Regions from separate parts of the Microterricola gilva genome, predicted to be linked through region 2. Evidence: predicted binding sites of a transcription regulator. Region 2 holds the regulator's gene; the other holds the start of a gene.
The links. The regulator HrcA, encoded in region 2, represses chaperone genes, less so after heat shock. The targets are predictions, from matches to a motif close to TTNGCACTCGNNNNNNNCGAGTGCNAA.

Region 1 (7,263 bases), 800 kb from region 2:
CGGACGCCGGCACTGGCGGCCGACGCGAAGCCCATTCCGTCGCAGCCGGACGAGAGCGGCGCTGTCGCCGACATCCGCGTCTGGGTCGACTACCTCTGCCCATTCTGCGGTGACTTCGAGCGCACCAACAGCGAGCAGATCCAGGGCTGGCTGGAGTCGGGCGCCGCGACCCTCGAGGTGCACCCGCTGGCAACGCAGACGAGCAAGTCCGCCGGAACCAAGTACTCGCTCCGTGCCGCCAACGCCGCCGCCTGTGTTGCGAACTACTCGCCTGACGACTTCTTCGTCTTCAACTCCGCGATGTTCATCGACCAGCCGCAGGAGAACACCGCGGCGCTGAACAACGACGAGATCAAGCAGCGGATCAAGGATGCCGGGGTTTCCAACCTCAGCAAGATCAACACCTGCATCGACGACGATCAGTTCAAGGGTTGGGTGCTCAACGCCACCGACCGCGCCCTCGTCGGCCCGCTGCCAAACACCGAGCTTGAGAAGGTCTCCGGCACCCCGACGGTTCTCGTCAACGGCAAGCAGTACGTCGGCTCGCTCGAAGATCCCAAGGAGTTCGCGGCGTTCGTGCAGCAGGCGACGGGGCAGACCTACTCGACGTCGACCCCGACCCCCACGCCGGCTCCGACGAGCTGACACCGGGCTTTCGCACACATCGACCGCTCGTCGCCCTCCGTGAATTTTCACGGGGAGCGGCGAGCGGTTATTGTTAGTCGCGAGTCATGTTCCATCTGGAGCACCGTCTCATGCCGGCTTGGCGCAATTGGTAGCGCACCGCTCTTGTAAAGCGGGGGTTGCGGGTTCAAGTCCCGCAGCCGGCCCCACACTTTTCCCACCTCGATCCGGGCCGCCGCGCGGCTCCGTCGTGGGCGGCCGCGGCCTAGGCTGGAACGATGAGTTCTGAGCGGACACCTGTGCCTGCGGCATCCGGCACACCAAGCGATTCGACTCCCGAGGTGCACCGGCACTTTCCGACGTGGCTGGCCCTCGTCATTGGCGTGGCCTGCGGGGCGCTCGTCGCTGTGCAGTCGCGCATCAATGGCGAACTCGGTCGCCGACTGGACGACGGATTCACGGCTGCGGCGATCTCATTCGGCTCTGGGCTGGTGATCCTGCTCGTCGTGCTCTGCTTCTGGCACCCAGGTCGAGTGGGCCTTGGCCGCGTGCGGCGTGCGCTGCGCCCGGATGAGCACGGTCAGCGAGAACTGCGGCCGTGGATGCTGCTCGGCGGCCTCGGTGGTGCGCTGCTCGTTGCAGCTCAGGGGCTCACCGCGGCCGTGCTCGGCGTCGCACTGTTCACGGTCGCCGTCGTCGCGGGGCAGACCGTCAGCGGCCTCATTCTCGACCGGATCGGCCTCGCCCCCGGCGGTCGTCGACCCCTCACCCTGAGCCGGGTTCTCGGTGCGACCCTCGCGCTCGTTGCCGTCGGCTGGGCCGTCTCTGCGCAACTCGGTGGCGAGGTGCCCGTCTGGATGCTTGTGCTGCCTCTCATCGCCGGCGTCTTCGTCGGCTGGCAGTCAGCGGTGAACGGCCGCGTGCGCGCAGCGGCCCGCAGCGCGCAGAGCGCAACCCTGATCAACTTCGTCGTCGGAAGCGCCGCCCTCGTCGCGATCGCGGTGGTGCGCAACAGCGTCATCGGCTGGCCGAGTGCCTTTCCGAGCGAGCCCTGGCTCTACGTCGGCGGCGCGATCGGCTGCATCTTCATTGCCATGCAGGCCGCACTGGTGCGCGTGACCGGTGTGCTCTTGCTCGGGCTCGCCACGGTCTCCGGGCAGCTTGTGGCGGCACTGGCGATCGACGCGCTGTTCTCGGCGCAGGCCGTCGCGTTCTCGACGATCGCCGGCACAACCCTCGCGCTCATCGCCGTCATCGTCGCCAGTGGTTGGCCGAACAGCGTGTGGGGCGCCCGCCGCGCCGGCTGAGCGCGCTGCAGCGCTCCTAGTCGAGCGTGGTCAGGTACTTGTCTGCGCGCACCGTCTTGGTGTGGGAGCTGCCGCTGCGCGCCGGAATCCCGCCGACGTAGAGCCAGCCGAGCAGCTTCTCGCCCTTCTGCAGCCCGTGCATCTTCGCGACCTTCTTGGCACGCGTGTATGGCCCTGTGCGCCAGATCACGCCCCACCCGGCATCATGCAGGAGCAGGCTGAGCATGTGCGCGACACCGGATGCCACGGCCTCCTGTTCCCAATCGGCCACCTTCTGGCTCTTCTCCGGCCGGAAGACCACGGCGACGAGCAGCGGGGCGCGCAGGGGCTTCGCGGCGAGTGACGCGGCGTCGGAGCCCTTCAGCTTCGCCGCCTTGGCCAGGGCGACCCCGAGCCGGGAGCGCGCGTCGCCGCGTAGCGCGATGAGGCGCCACGGGTGTAGCGAGCCATGGTCGGCGACACGCCCGGCCGCGGCCACCAGTGACTCGAGCTCGCGGGCATCCGGCGCCCGATCGGTCACCTTGGAGTGGGAGCGGCGCGTCGCGACCGCCTTGTAGGCGGGGGAGGCGTCCTTGGGAATCGACGAGTTCGTGCGCGCCATGGCCGGCCTACTCACTCGGGGTGGCGTCGGCGGCGGCGCCGGCGGATGCGTCATCCGCGGAGAAGGTGAGCGCGAGCGAGTTCATGCAGTAACGGTCGCCGGTCGGCGTGCCGAAACCGTCGGGGAAGACATGGCCGAGGTGGGAGCCACAGCGGGCGCAGCGCACCTCGGTGCGCGTCATGCCCAGGCTGTTGTCCTCGATGAGCTCGACGGCCTCCGGGCGCACCGACTCGTAGAAGCTCGGCCAACCGCAGCCGGAGTCGAACTTGGTTCCGCTGCGGAACAGCTCGGCGTTGCATGCGCCGCAGTTGTAGATGCCTGCGCGTTCCTCGTCGAGAAGCTCACCCGTCCACGGGCGCTCCGTCGCGGCCTGTCGCAGCACGGCGAAGCTGTCGTCATCGAGCCCCGCGCGCCACTCCTCGTCAGTCTTGTTCACTTCATAGCTCATGACGATTCTCCTCAGTTCGTGCGGGCGGCCTCGGTATTCCGAAAGCCGGCCTCGGCAATCCTAAACAGCCAGGCTGATAGTCGCATCAGCTGCAACGCACCGGGAACACAGCGCATTCCGAAAAGTGAACTGCCCGGAAGTGTCGCTGCGGATCAGATCCCGAGTGCCTATGATGAGCCACATCGCCGCCATGATCGACCGGGCGGTGGTCTCGGCCGGGAAGGAGTTCGTTGATGGATCACGCGAACGATTCCGAGGGTGACGGCTCGGTGCACGAGTCTGACGCGCCGCTCGGATCGCTGAGTGAACGTGAGCTCGCCATCCTGACGTTCGAGAGCCAGTGGTTCAAACACGCGGGAGCCAAGGAGCAGGCCATCCGCTCCGAGCTCGGCCTGTCTGCACCACGGTATTACCAGCTGCTCAGCGCCGTCATCGACCGGCCAGCCGCACTGGTGCACGACCCGATGCTGGTCAAGCGGCTGCTGCGCATGCGCGAGGCGCGGGCCGAGGCCAGGGCGCGGCGCTCGCTCGGCGGGCAGAGCTCGCTGTGAGCTGCCATCGGGTTGATCAGGGATACTGTTCAGAGTCGAAGCGCGTCGGAGACACCGCGTAGCCCGCACGGCGATGGCAGCAGCACCGCCGGTCGCCAGGCAGCGGCGCAGACCACCGCACGACACCGCAGCAGTCCAGACAGCACATCGCCCAGAGCAATAGCCCAGAGCAATAGCCCAGAGAGATCAGGCCAGGCAGACCCACTATGGCAACTTCGTTTCACCCCGATCGCTTCGACGAGATTCCCAGCGACCTTGAGCGGGTCGGCGCCCACCGCGTGCCGCGCAAGCGTGGGCGGGGCTGGATCGGCTTCGCCTGGGCGGCTCTGGCAACCCTCGTGCTCGTCGGCGTCGGCGTCGGTGCCCTCTTCGTGCTGAACGACAAGCTCGCCCTGGGGGCCGGAGGTGCGGGAGGCTCAACGCCGTCGGCATCCGCCCCGCCGAGCGAGACGGCCGCACCGGTCGTCGAGCCAACCGTTGACCCCTCACTCGCGGTCACGGTGTTGAACGGCACCCCGACTGCCGGACTGGCCGCCGCCGTCGGCGACACGCTCGCAGCTGCCGGTTGGAACGTCACCACGCGCTCCAACGCCGCAACGGAAGACGTCGTCGACTCCACCGTCTACTACAGCGACCCGGCTCTCGAGGGCGCGGCGCTCGGTGCCGCAGCCTCGGTGCCCGGAGCCGGAATCGCCCTCTCCCAGGATTTCGTCGACCTCGGCCAGGCGTCGCTGGTCGTCGTCATCGGTTCCACCTTCCCCGTCCCGGAAGGCGAGTAGCGACACACCGGACGCGGCGTGCCTGTCCGAGTGCTCCGCGCAGCCTTAGTGTGTGCAGGGTGAGCATCGCCAAGCCTTCTCGAACGCGTCCATTCCGGATGCCGCTGCGACGCGCAGCAGTGGCCACACTGACACTCGGGCTGCTGCTCGCGACGGCGGCCTGCGCCGCCGAGGAGCCGGCCGGCACGCCGCGCAAGACGCCGCGGCCGACGCCGACGGCATCCGCAACCCCCACCCCGCCTCCCGTGCTCGCGCCGCTGCGCGGAACCGTTGCGCCGAGCGGCGGCCTCGACCGACCATCGCTGGCCGCCAAGATCGACAACCACGAGGGTGCCAGGCCCCAGGTGGGCTTGGAGCGCACCGACATCGTGTTCGAGGAACTCGTGGAGGGCGGGCTCACCCGTTACCTCGCGATCTGGCACTCCGATCTGCCGGAGGAGGTCGGCCCCGTTCGATCGGTGCGGCCGATGGACCCGGACATCGTCACACCGTTCGGCGGGATCATCGCATACTCCGGCGGGCAGGAGGTGTTCGTCGACATGATGATGGCCGCGCCCGTCGTCAACGCCGTCTTCGACTTCGACGACTCCGGGCTGTTCTATCGGGACGACTTGCACGAGTCGCCGCACGACGTGATCGTGCGCGCAGGCGAGCTCGTCGGCCGCCACACCGATCTTCCGGCTCCGGCAGCACAGTTCAGCTACGCGGAGGGCGCCTCGGTGCCGACGGCCCTGGTCGAGGGCACGCCCAACTCGGTCGTGCAGCAGCGCTTCTCCGACTCGCGGTGGCCGAGTTGGGGTTGGGATGCCGGGAGTGCAACGTGGCTGCGCTCCCAGGAGGGCGCTCCGGATCTGGACGCCGCCGGTGCACAGTTGCGCGCGAGCAATGTCGTCACCCTGTTGGTCGAGATCGACGACTACAGCTACGAAGACATCCCGCGCACACTGATGATCGGCACGGGGGAGGCCTGGGTGTCGACGGGAGGCAAGACGGTGCACGGCATGTGGAGCAAGGATTCCGCGGCGGGGAGCATCCGGCTGGTCAGCGACATCGGCACGCCGATCACCCTCGCGGCGGGCAACAGCTGGGTCGAATTGGTGCCGAGCAGCGGCAGCGTCGAGATCATTCCGTGACGGCGGCGGCGCGCTGCCTGAGAGGGCCCTGCGCTCGCTTGCACTCTCGGCATCCGAGTGCCAGAATTGTTTTAGCACTCGCATCATCTGAGTGCTAATACCAAAGTCTTGGGAACGTCCGGGAAGGGACGAGAATCACACATGGCAAAGATCATTGCTTTCAACGAAGAGGCCCGTCGCGGCCTTGAGCGTGGCCTCAACATTCTGGCCGACACCGTCAAGGTGACCCTCGGCCCGCGCGGCCGCAACGTCGTTCTGGAGAAGAAGTGGGGCGCCCCCACGATCACCAACGACGGTGTCTCCATCGCCAAGGAGATCGAGCTCGACGACCCGTACGAGAAGATCGGTGCGGAGCTCGTCAAGGAGGTCGCCAAGAAGACCGATGACGTCGCCGGCGACGGTACCACCACCGCCACCGTGCTCGCACAGGCCCTGGTTCGCGAAGGCCTGCGCAACGTCGCGGCCGGCGCCGACCCCATCAGCCTGAAGCGCGGCATCGAGAAGGCGACCGCAGCGGTCATCGCCGAGCTCGTCGTCAACGCCAAAGAGGTCGAGACCAAGGAAGAGATCGCCGCTACCGCATCGATCTCCGCCGGAGACGCCGAGATCGGCGCCATCATCGCCGAGGCGATCGACAAGGTCGGCAAGGAGGGTGTTGTCACCGTCGAGGAGTCGAACACCTTCGGCACCGAGCTCGAGCTCACCGAGGGCATGCGCTTCGACAAGGGCTTCCTGTCGGCATACTTCGTGACCGACCCCGACCGGCAGGAAGCGGTCTTCGAAGACCCCTACATCCTGATCGTCAACGGCAAGGTCAGCAACATCAAGGACCTGCTGCCGATCGTCGACAAGGTCATCCAGACCGGCAAGCAGCTCCTCATCATCGCCGAGGACGTCGACGGCGAGGCTCTGGCCACGCTCGTTGTGAACAAGATCCGCGGCATCTTCAAGTCGGTTGCCGTCAAGGCTCCCGGCTTCGGTGACCGTCGCAAGGCTCAGCTTCAGGACATCGCCATCCTCACCGGTGGTCAGGTCATCTCCGAGGAGGTCGGTCTCAAGCTCGAGAACGCCACCCTCGACCTGCTGGGCAAGGCCCGCAAGGTTGTCATCACCAAGGACGAGACCACCATCGTCGAGGGTGCTGGCGACGTCGAGGCGATCGCCGGACGCGTTGCACAGATCCGCGCCGAGATCGAGAACACCGACAGCGACTACGACCGCGAGAAGCTGCAGGAGCGCCTGGCCAAGCTGGCCGGTGGCGTTGCAGTCATCAAGGCCGGTGCCGCAACGGAGGTTGAGCTCAAGGAGCGCAAGCACCGCATCGAGGATGCAGTGCGCAACGCCAAGGCTGCCGTCGAAGAAGGCATCGTCGCCGGTGGTGGCGTTGCCCTCATCCAGGCCGGCAAGACCGCCTTCGAAGGCGCTGCCATCGCTGCTCTCGTCGGTGACGAGGCGACCGGTGCTCAGATCGTGCGCGTCGCGATCGACGCCCCGCTCAAGCAGATCGCTCTGAACGCCGGCCTCGAGCCGGGTGTTGTCGCCGACAAGGTGCGCAACCTGCCCGTTGGACACGGCCTCAACGCCGCGACCGGCGAGTACGTCGACATGCTCGCTGCCGGCATCAACGACCCGGTGAAGGTCACCCGCTCCGCGCTGCTGAACGCATCGTCGATCGCTGGTCTCTTCCTCACCACCGAGGCCGTCGTCGCCGACAAGCCCGAGAAGAACCCGGCCCCGATGGGCGACCCGTCGGGCGGCATGGACTTCTAAGTCCTTCACGCAGTACATGAGCCGGGCGTCTCCTTCTGGAGGCGCCCGGT
Region 2 (7,263 bases):
CCGTCACGACCATCTTGGAGCCGAAGCCGAGCCTGGTCAGGAACATCTTCATCTGTTCCGGCGTCGTGTTCTGCGCCTCGTCGAGCACGACGAACGCGGAGTTCAGGGTGCGACCGCGCATGTACGCGAGCGGAGCAACCTCGACGGTCCCGGACGCCAGCAGCTTTGGCACGAGCTCCGGATCCATCATGTCGGCCAGGGCGTCGTAGAGCGGGCGCAGGTACGGGTCGATCTTGTCCGTCAGGGTGCCGGGCAGGAAGCCGAGACGTTCTCCGGCCTCGACGGCCGGGCGCGTGAGGATGATCTTGTCGACCTCCTTGCGCTGTAGCGCCTGCACGGCTTTCGCCATCGCGAGGTAGGTCTTGCCGGTTCCGGCCGGCCCGATGCCGAAGACGATGCTGTTCTCGTCGATCGCGTCGACGTAGGCCTTCTGCCCGCGCGTCTTGGGGCGGATGCTGCGACCGCGCGCCGTGAGGATCGCCTGCCCGAGCACATCGCTCAGACGTGCGCCATGATCGGCCTCGAGGATGCGGGCGGTGCTCGACACCTCGCCGGGGCTCAGGTCCTGGCCCTCGCGGATCAGGTCCTGCAGCTCCTCGACCAGACGGCTGACGGCCTGGACCTGGTCACGTCGGCCGCTGAGGGTGAGTTCGTTGCCGCGCGCGTGCACCGCGACATCCGGGTACTCCTGCTCGATCCTGCCGAGGAGGCGGTCCTGTGCGCCGAAGAGGCGGACAAGTGCGACGCCGTCGATGACGAGCCGCAACTCGATGTTCTGGTCAGGGGTGCTCTGTTCGGGTGTGTTCTGGTCAGCTGTGTTCTGCTCAGGACGCTTCTGCTCAGGATCCGACAAGCGAGCCCTCCTTGAATGTTCCGGCGAGCACGTGCGCGTGCACGTGGAAGATGGTCTGTCCCGCTTCCGGTCCCGTGTTGAAGATCAAGCGGAACTGGCCGGGAGTGCGGCCGGCAGGGGCCAGCTCCTCCGCCACCTGCTTGGCGACGGCGACGAGCTCGGCGAGCAGCGCTGGGTCGCCGGCAGCCAGCTCGGCGACGTCGGCGTACTGCTGTGTCTTCGTGGTCACGACGACGTGCAGCGGCGCCTGCGGCGCGATGTCGTGGAAGGCGATGACGGTGTCGGTCTCCGCGACGATGCGCGCCGGAATCTCGCGCGCGACGATGCGGCTGAAGAGGGACGGAGTCTGATCGTCGGCTGAAGTCATACGTCCATCTTAAGGCGCACTACCACCGGCCGAGTCGGGCATTCAGCACCGAGAGCGCCGCGGCGCCCGCCGTCGAGGTGCGCAGCACCGTCGGGCCGAGGCGCACGAGGGTCGCGCCTGCGGCCTGCAGACGCTCCAGTTCGTGCGGGGCGATGCCACCTTCCGGTCCAACAACGAGCACGATGTCGAGCTCGTGATCGTTCGGCTCCCACTCGGTCAACGCCGTCTCGGCCGTCGGCTCGAGCACGAGCATGTGGCTGGCGGCCGCGAGGCGTTCGAGGTCCTTGCCGGAGAAGAGCGTCGTGACGTCAGGCAGCCAGGAGCGGATCGACTGCTTGCTCGCCTCGCGCACAATGCTGGCCCAGCGTTCCTGACCCTTGGCGACCTTGGCGCCCTCCCAGCGGGAGACGGAGCGGGTGGCGCTCCACGGGATCACCGCATCGACGCCGAGCTCGGTCGACGCCTGCACGGCCATCTCGTCGCGTCCACCCTTGGCCAGTGCTTGCACGAGCACGATGCGGGGGCTGGACGGCTGCACGTTCTCGATCAGTTCGGCCTGGATCCGGAGCTCGCCGGCATCCGCCGTGATGACCGGGCCCGTCACGATGAGGCCTCGCCCGTTGCCGATCGAGACCCGCTCACCGATCCGGGTGCGGTTGACCGTCACGGCGTGCTTGGCCTCCGCGCCGGTGACGCTGGCGACGCCGGAGGCCTCGACGGCCGCTGGCTCGAGGTCTTCACGCAGGTAGAGCGAGCTCACGGGTCAGCCCCGGAACTTGTCGCGCAGCTTGGCGAAGAGGCCCTGTTGGAACTGGCTGAGCGCCGGCTTGGGGTGCTTGTGCATGCCGGCGAACTGCTCGATCAGATCGCGCTCCTTGCCGTTGAGCTTGCTGGGCGTGACGACCTGGATGCCGATGCGGAGGTCGCCGCGGCCGTTGCCGCGGAGCTTGGTGACACCACGGTCCTTGATCGTGATGACCTCTGCGCTCTGTGTTCCGGGCTTGAGGTCCAGTTCGACGTCACCGTCGAGCGCGTGCAGCGTCGTTGTCGTGCCGAGGATGGCGTCGGTCATGGCCACCTCGAGCGTGGCGAGGAGGTCGTCGCCGTCACGGCTGAAGACGTCGTGGTGACGCACCTTCATCTCGAGGTAGAGGTCACCGTTCGGTCCGCCGGCCGGGCCGGCCTCTCCGCTGCCCGGCATCTGCAGGCGAACGCCCGTGTCGACGCCGGCGGGGATGTCGACCGGAACGGTGCGACGGGCGCGCACTCGGCCCTGGCCCTGGCAGGTGAGGCACGGGGTGGCGATGATCGTGCCGTAGCCGCGGCAGCTGCCGCAGGGGCTCGAGGTCATCACGTTGCCGAGCAGCGAGCGAACGGCACGCTGGATGCTGCCGGTTCCGTGGCAGATGTCGCAGGTGACCGGGCTGGTTCCCGGTGCGCAGCAGGATCCCTGGCAGGTCTCGCAGAGGATCGCGGTGTCAACCTCGATGTCGCGGTGGGTGCCGAAGATGATCTCGTCGAGGTCGACCTCGACGCGCAGCAGCGCATCCTGGCCGCGCTCACGGCGGGAGCGCGGACCGCGACGGCCACCGCCGCCACCCCCGCCGAAGAAGGTCTCGAAGATGTCGCCGAAGCCGCCGAAGTCTCCCGCGCCGCCGCCGAAGCCACCCTGGCCGCCCATGTCGTAGTTCTGGCGCTGCTTCGCGTCGCTCAGCACGTCGTAGGCGTGCGTGACCTCCTTGAAACGCTCGGAAGCCTCAGAGCTCGGGTTCACATCGGGGTGCAGTTCGCGGGCGAGGCGGCGGTACGCCTTCTTGATCTCGTCGGTGGTCGCCTCGCGCGAGACGCCGAGTACTTCGTAATGGTCAGCCACTCCGGCCGTTCCTTTCCGGCCTCGAGCATCCTGCGCGCGCAGAGCACGGCGAACTCGAGGCGATTCGTCCTACTAGTTTTCGCCCAAGAGTCTGGACAAGTACCGAGCGACCGCACGAACGGCGGCCATGTTGTTGGAGTAGTCCATCCGGAGCGGGCCGAGAACGCCCACCCGGGCGAGCTCGGATCCGGCCGAGAGGTAACTACTGCTGAGAACCGAGGTCTCGCCGAGCCCGAACGAGGCGTTCTCACGCCCGATGCTCGCTGAGACACCGTGTTGGTCTGTGGCCATCTCGCCGAACAGGCGCAACAGGACGACCTGTTCCTCGATGGCTTCCAGCACGGGGAAGATGCTGCCCGTGAAGTCTTCTTCCGTGCGCACGAGGTTGGCGGCGCCGGCCATCACCAGCTTGTCCGCGCGATTCGCGAGCACCTGCTCGACGAGCGTCTCGGCGACGACGGATGCCACGCCGGCCAGTTGCGGCGGAGCGGCATCGGCGAGGCCGCCTGCCGCGGCGGCGGCATCCGTCATGCCCAGGCCGACGAGTGTCGCGTTGATGACCGTGCGGAGATCGGCGACCGACTCCTCCGTCACCTCTGAGGTGGTGTCGACGACGCGCTGTTCGACGCGCCCGGTGTCGGTGATCAAGACGGACAGCAAACGATGGGTGCTGAGGCGCACGAGTTCGACGTGCTTGACCGTTGCGCGGGTGAGCGACGGATACTGCACGAGGGCGACCTGCTGGGTGAGCTGCGAGAGCAGCCGCACGGTGCGCGAGAGCACGTCGTCGAGGTCAGCCGACTGGCCGAGGAAGGTCTCGATGGCGTGGCGCTGGGCCGCGCTGAGCGGGCGCAGATCGCTCAGCTGGTCAACGAAGAGCCGGTATCCCTTGTCGGTCGGAATGCGACCGGACGAGGTGTGCGGAGCCGCGATCAGCTCCTCCTCTTCGAGCAGCGCCATGTCGTTGCGGATCGTGGCGGCCGACACGCCGAAGGAGTGGCGCTCGACGATCGACTTGGAGCCGACCGGCTCGCGCGATGAGACGTAATCCTGCACGATCACACGGAGAACCTCGAGGCTTCGTTCCGAAACCATGCGCACCACCTCCTCACCGCGCTGGGCCGACCAGTTCGACCACTTAGCACTCACTGCCGTTGAGTGCTAATCATATCGCGACTAGCTTGGGAATGAGCGCAATGCGCGCTGCAGAAGCACCATCGAAAGGATCGATCATGAGCGACCCATCAGCTCCGACTCCCCCGTACGATCCGACGCAGCAGCCGCCTACCCCACCGGCACCGCCGGCACCGCCGACGCAACCGGAGAATCCCTACGCGAGCACCGCGGCGCCGGGCGCGCCGCTCAGTCAGGAAGCCGACATCCAGTGGGCATCCTTCGCGCACCTCGGCGGCATCTTCAGCTTCCTGCCGTCGCTGATCATCTGGCTGATCTTCAAGGACCGCGGGCGCTTCACGAACACCGAGGCCAAGGAGGCGCTGAACTTCCAGCTGACGCTGCTCATCGCCGAGGTCGCCGCCGCGATCCTCAGCGTCATCCTGACCGTGATCACCTTCGGATTCTTTGGCTTCAACATCGGCTGGCTCATCTGGGTGGTCGGCGTCATCTTCTCGATCATCGCCTTCATGCAGGTGAAGGATGGGCGCGGCTACCGTTACCCCTTCGCCATCCGCATGATCAAATAACGGACGCGGGGTACACCCGGCCAGTACACTGGCATCACTTTCGCGAGCACATTCGCACGACTCAAGGAGCACCACTATGTCAGCCGCACCTCCTCCCCCCGCCACCCCGTACCAGGGCCAGACGCAGTTGAGCCCGGCCGACGAGAAGCTCTGGGCGACGCTGATCCACGTCGGCGGCATCTTCTTCAGCTTCGTTCCGGCGCTGGTCGGCTACCTGGTGCTCAAGGACAAGGGTCCATTCATCCGCCTGCACACGGCGACGGCGCTCAACTTCCAGATCACGATGGCGATCGCGTACGTCGTCGGCGGAATCCTGACGATCGTGTTCATCGGCTTCATCATCATCGCCGCCGTCAGCGTGCTGATCATCGTGTTCAGCATCATTGCAGCGGTCAAGGCGAACCAGGGGCTGGCCTACCAGTACCCGCTGGCGATCAAGTTCGTCAGCTAGCAGGGCCGGAAACACACAGCCGCCCGTGCCGGATCAGTACCACTGATCCGGCACGGGCGGCTCGTTCGTTAACCGAGGCGGCTAGTTGGCTCCGGCCTCGACGTAGCTGGAGTCGTTCACGCTGACCACGGTCCAGGTGCCGTTCTTGTAGGTGAGCTTGCTCACCGCTGCGTTGTCGATTCCCGTGGTCACCGAGCTGAGGTCGGCTCCCAGCGTCTCCAGAGCGGCCATGATCGTGATGCCGCTCGAGACGACCAGCACGTTCCCGCCGCCCTTCTTCGCCTGTGCCGACGCGATGTCGTTCAAAGAGGCCATCGTGCGGGTGCTGAGCTGATCGAGCGACTCGGCCGGCAACGGGCTGGTTCCGTTAGCGGTCACGATCGCGCCGAGCAACGCTCCGACGCTCTGATCTCCGCCGAGAAGCGGGCCGACCACCGTGAAGACCTCTGCCTGGGTGGCACCCTCGAACTTGCCGAATGACACCTCTCGCAGACGCTTGTCGCGCACCGGCTCGCCCTTGTACCCGAGTTCGCCGAGTGCGAGCGAGATGGTGTCGTAGTGGCGCACCATATCGGCGGAGTAGGCCGACTTGAATCTGATACCGGCCTCGGCGAGGCCCTTGCCGAGGTTCTGTGCGTCGAGTTCGCCGGCCGCGGTGAGCGGCGAGTCCGACCAGCCCTGCATGCGGTGCTGGGTGTTGAGCCAGGTCTCACCGTGGCGCGTGAGGTACACGGTGACCTCGGCGTTCTTGCCGGCATTGCTGTTAGACGAGTTGTTCGGGCTCTCCGCGGCCGCTGGGGCCGAAAAAGCTGCGAGCGAGAAGATCGTGGCGACGGTGGCGAGTCCGGCGATCGCGACACGAAATGTACGACGAGACGACATTGTCTGGTGTTCCTTTCTGAGAGAGGTGAAACAGCTCTCGCAGAGTATCTGAAAACCGAACGACGTTTGGTAACGATTCGATGGCGCGGTCGCAGAGCGCGATTGTGCCTCGGGTGGCGCGCTGCTACGCGGCGTCGTCGTCCAGGAGGCGGCGCACGACAGCATCGGCCAACAGCCGCCCGCGCAGGGTCAGTTCCACTGATCCGGCAAGGGCGGCTCGTGCGTTAATCAGTTCGTCGGCGATCAGACCGGCGACGGCCAGGCGCCCGGCGGCGCTCAGCGAGTCGACCGGGATCCCCTCACGGATGCGGGCGAGCAGCAGCACCCGCTCGAACTCGCGGGTCCCGGCATCCAGGCTCTCCCGCCCGGCGGCCGGCGAGTCGCCGGCAAGCACGCGATCCGCGTAGGCCGACGGGTGTTTGACGTTCCACCAGCGCATGCCACCGACGTGGCTGTGCGCGCCGGGGCCGATGCCCCACCAGTCGTTGCTGCGCCAGTAGGCCAGATTGTGCTGCGAACGGTGTTCGGCGCCGCGCGCCCAGTTGCTCACCTCGTACCACTCGTATCCGGCGGCGCCGAGCAGCTCGTCGGCGAGCTCGTACATGTCGGCCTGCAGGTCCTCGTCTGGCTGGGCGACCTCGCCCCGCTTGATCTGTCTGGCCAGCTTCGTGCCGTCCTCGACGATGAGCGAGTATGCGCTGATGTGGTCGGGTTGCTGGGCGATCGCGTGCTCGAGGCTGGCGCGCCAGTCGTCGAGCGACTCCCCCGGCGTTCCATAGATCAGGTCGACGCTCACGTCGAGCCCGACCTCGCGCGCCCAGGCGACGACGAGTGGGACGCGGGCAGGATCGTGGGTGCGCTCGAGGGTCGCGAGCACGTGGGGAACGGCGGACTGCATGCCGAAGGAGACGCGGGTGAAACCGGCATCCTTGAGCGTCTGCAGGTAGTCGCGATCCACGGAGTCGGGGTTCGCCTCACTGGTGACCTCGGCATCCGGGGCCAGACCGTGGTGTTCGCGCACCGCGTCGAGCATCCTGGCGAGGTGCTCCGCGGGGAGCAGGGTCGGGGTGCCGCCGCCGAAGAAGACGGTCGCGGCCGGACGCGCCGGCACGCCGGAGCGCTTGAGGATGCGTG

Region 1: groL (chaperonin GroEL) is a predicted target of HrcA. The motif match lies at 5,515-5,541, and genes of this name have one in related genera.

The regions. Positions count from the first base shown of each region.
Region 1 is NZ_SHLC01000001.1:2,662,941-2,670,203, reverse strand. It holds gene EV379_RS12435 (DsbA family protein) at 1-645, shown strand, start outside; tRNA gene EV379_RS12430 (tRNA-Thr) at 758-833, shown strand; gene EV379_RS12425 (DMT family transporter) at 903-1,931, shown strand; gene EV379_RS12420 (nitroreductase family protein) at 1,948-2,532, opposite strand; gene msrB (peptide-methionine (R)-S-oxide reductase MsrB) at 2,540-2,980, opposite strand; gene EV379_RS12410 (DUF3263 domain-containing protein) at 3,214-3,531, shown strand; gene EV379_RS12405 (LytR C-terminal domain-containing protein) at 3,738-4,310, shown strand; gene EV379_RS12400 (DUF3048 domain-containing protein) at 4,430-5,443, shown strand; gene groL (chaperonin GroEL) at 5,585-7,213, shown strand.
Region 2 is NZ_SHLC01000001.1:1,865,931-1,873,193, forward strand. It holds gene EV379_RS08685 (PhoH family protein) at 1-772, opposite strand, end outside; gene EV379_RS08690 (HIT domain-containing protein) at 840-1,220, opposite strand; gene EV379_RS08695 (16S rRNA (uracil(1498)-N(3))-methyltransferase) at 1,240-1,980, opposite strand; gene dnaJ (molecular chaperone DnaJ) at 1,984-3,093, opposite strand; gene hrcA (heat-inducible transcriptional repressor HrcA) at 3,166-4,188, opposite strand; gene EV379_RS08710 (DUF4870 domain-containing protein) at 4,326-4,796, shown strand; gene EV379_RS08715 (DUF4870 domain-containing protein) at 4,873-5,247, shown strand; gene EV379_RS08720 (histidine phosphatase family protein) at 5,329-6,129, opposite strand; gene hemW (radical SAM family heme chaperone HemW) at 6,254-7,263, opposite strand, start outside.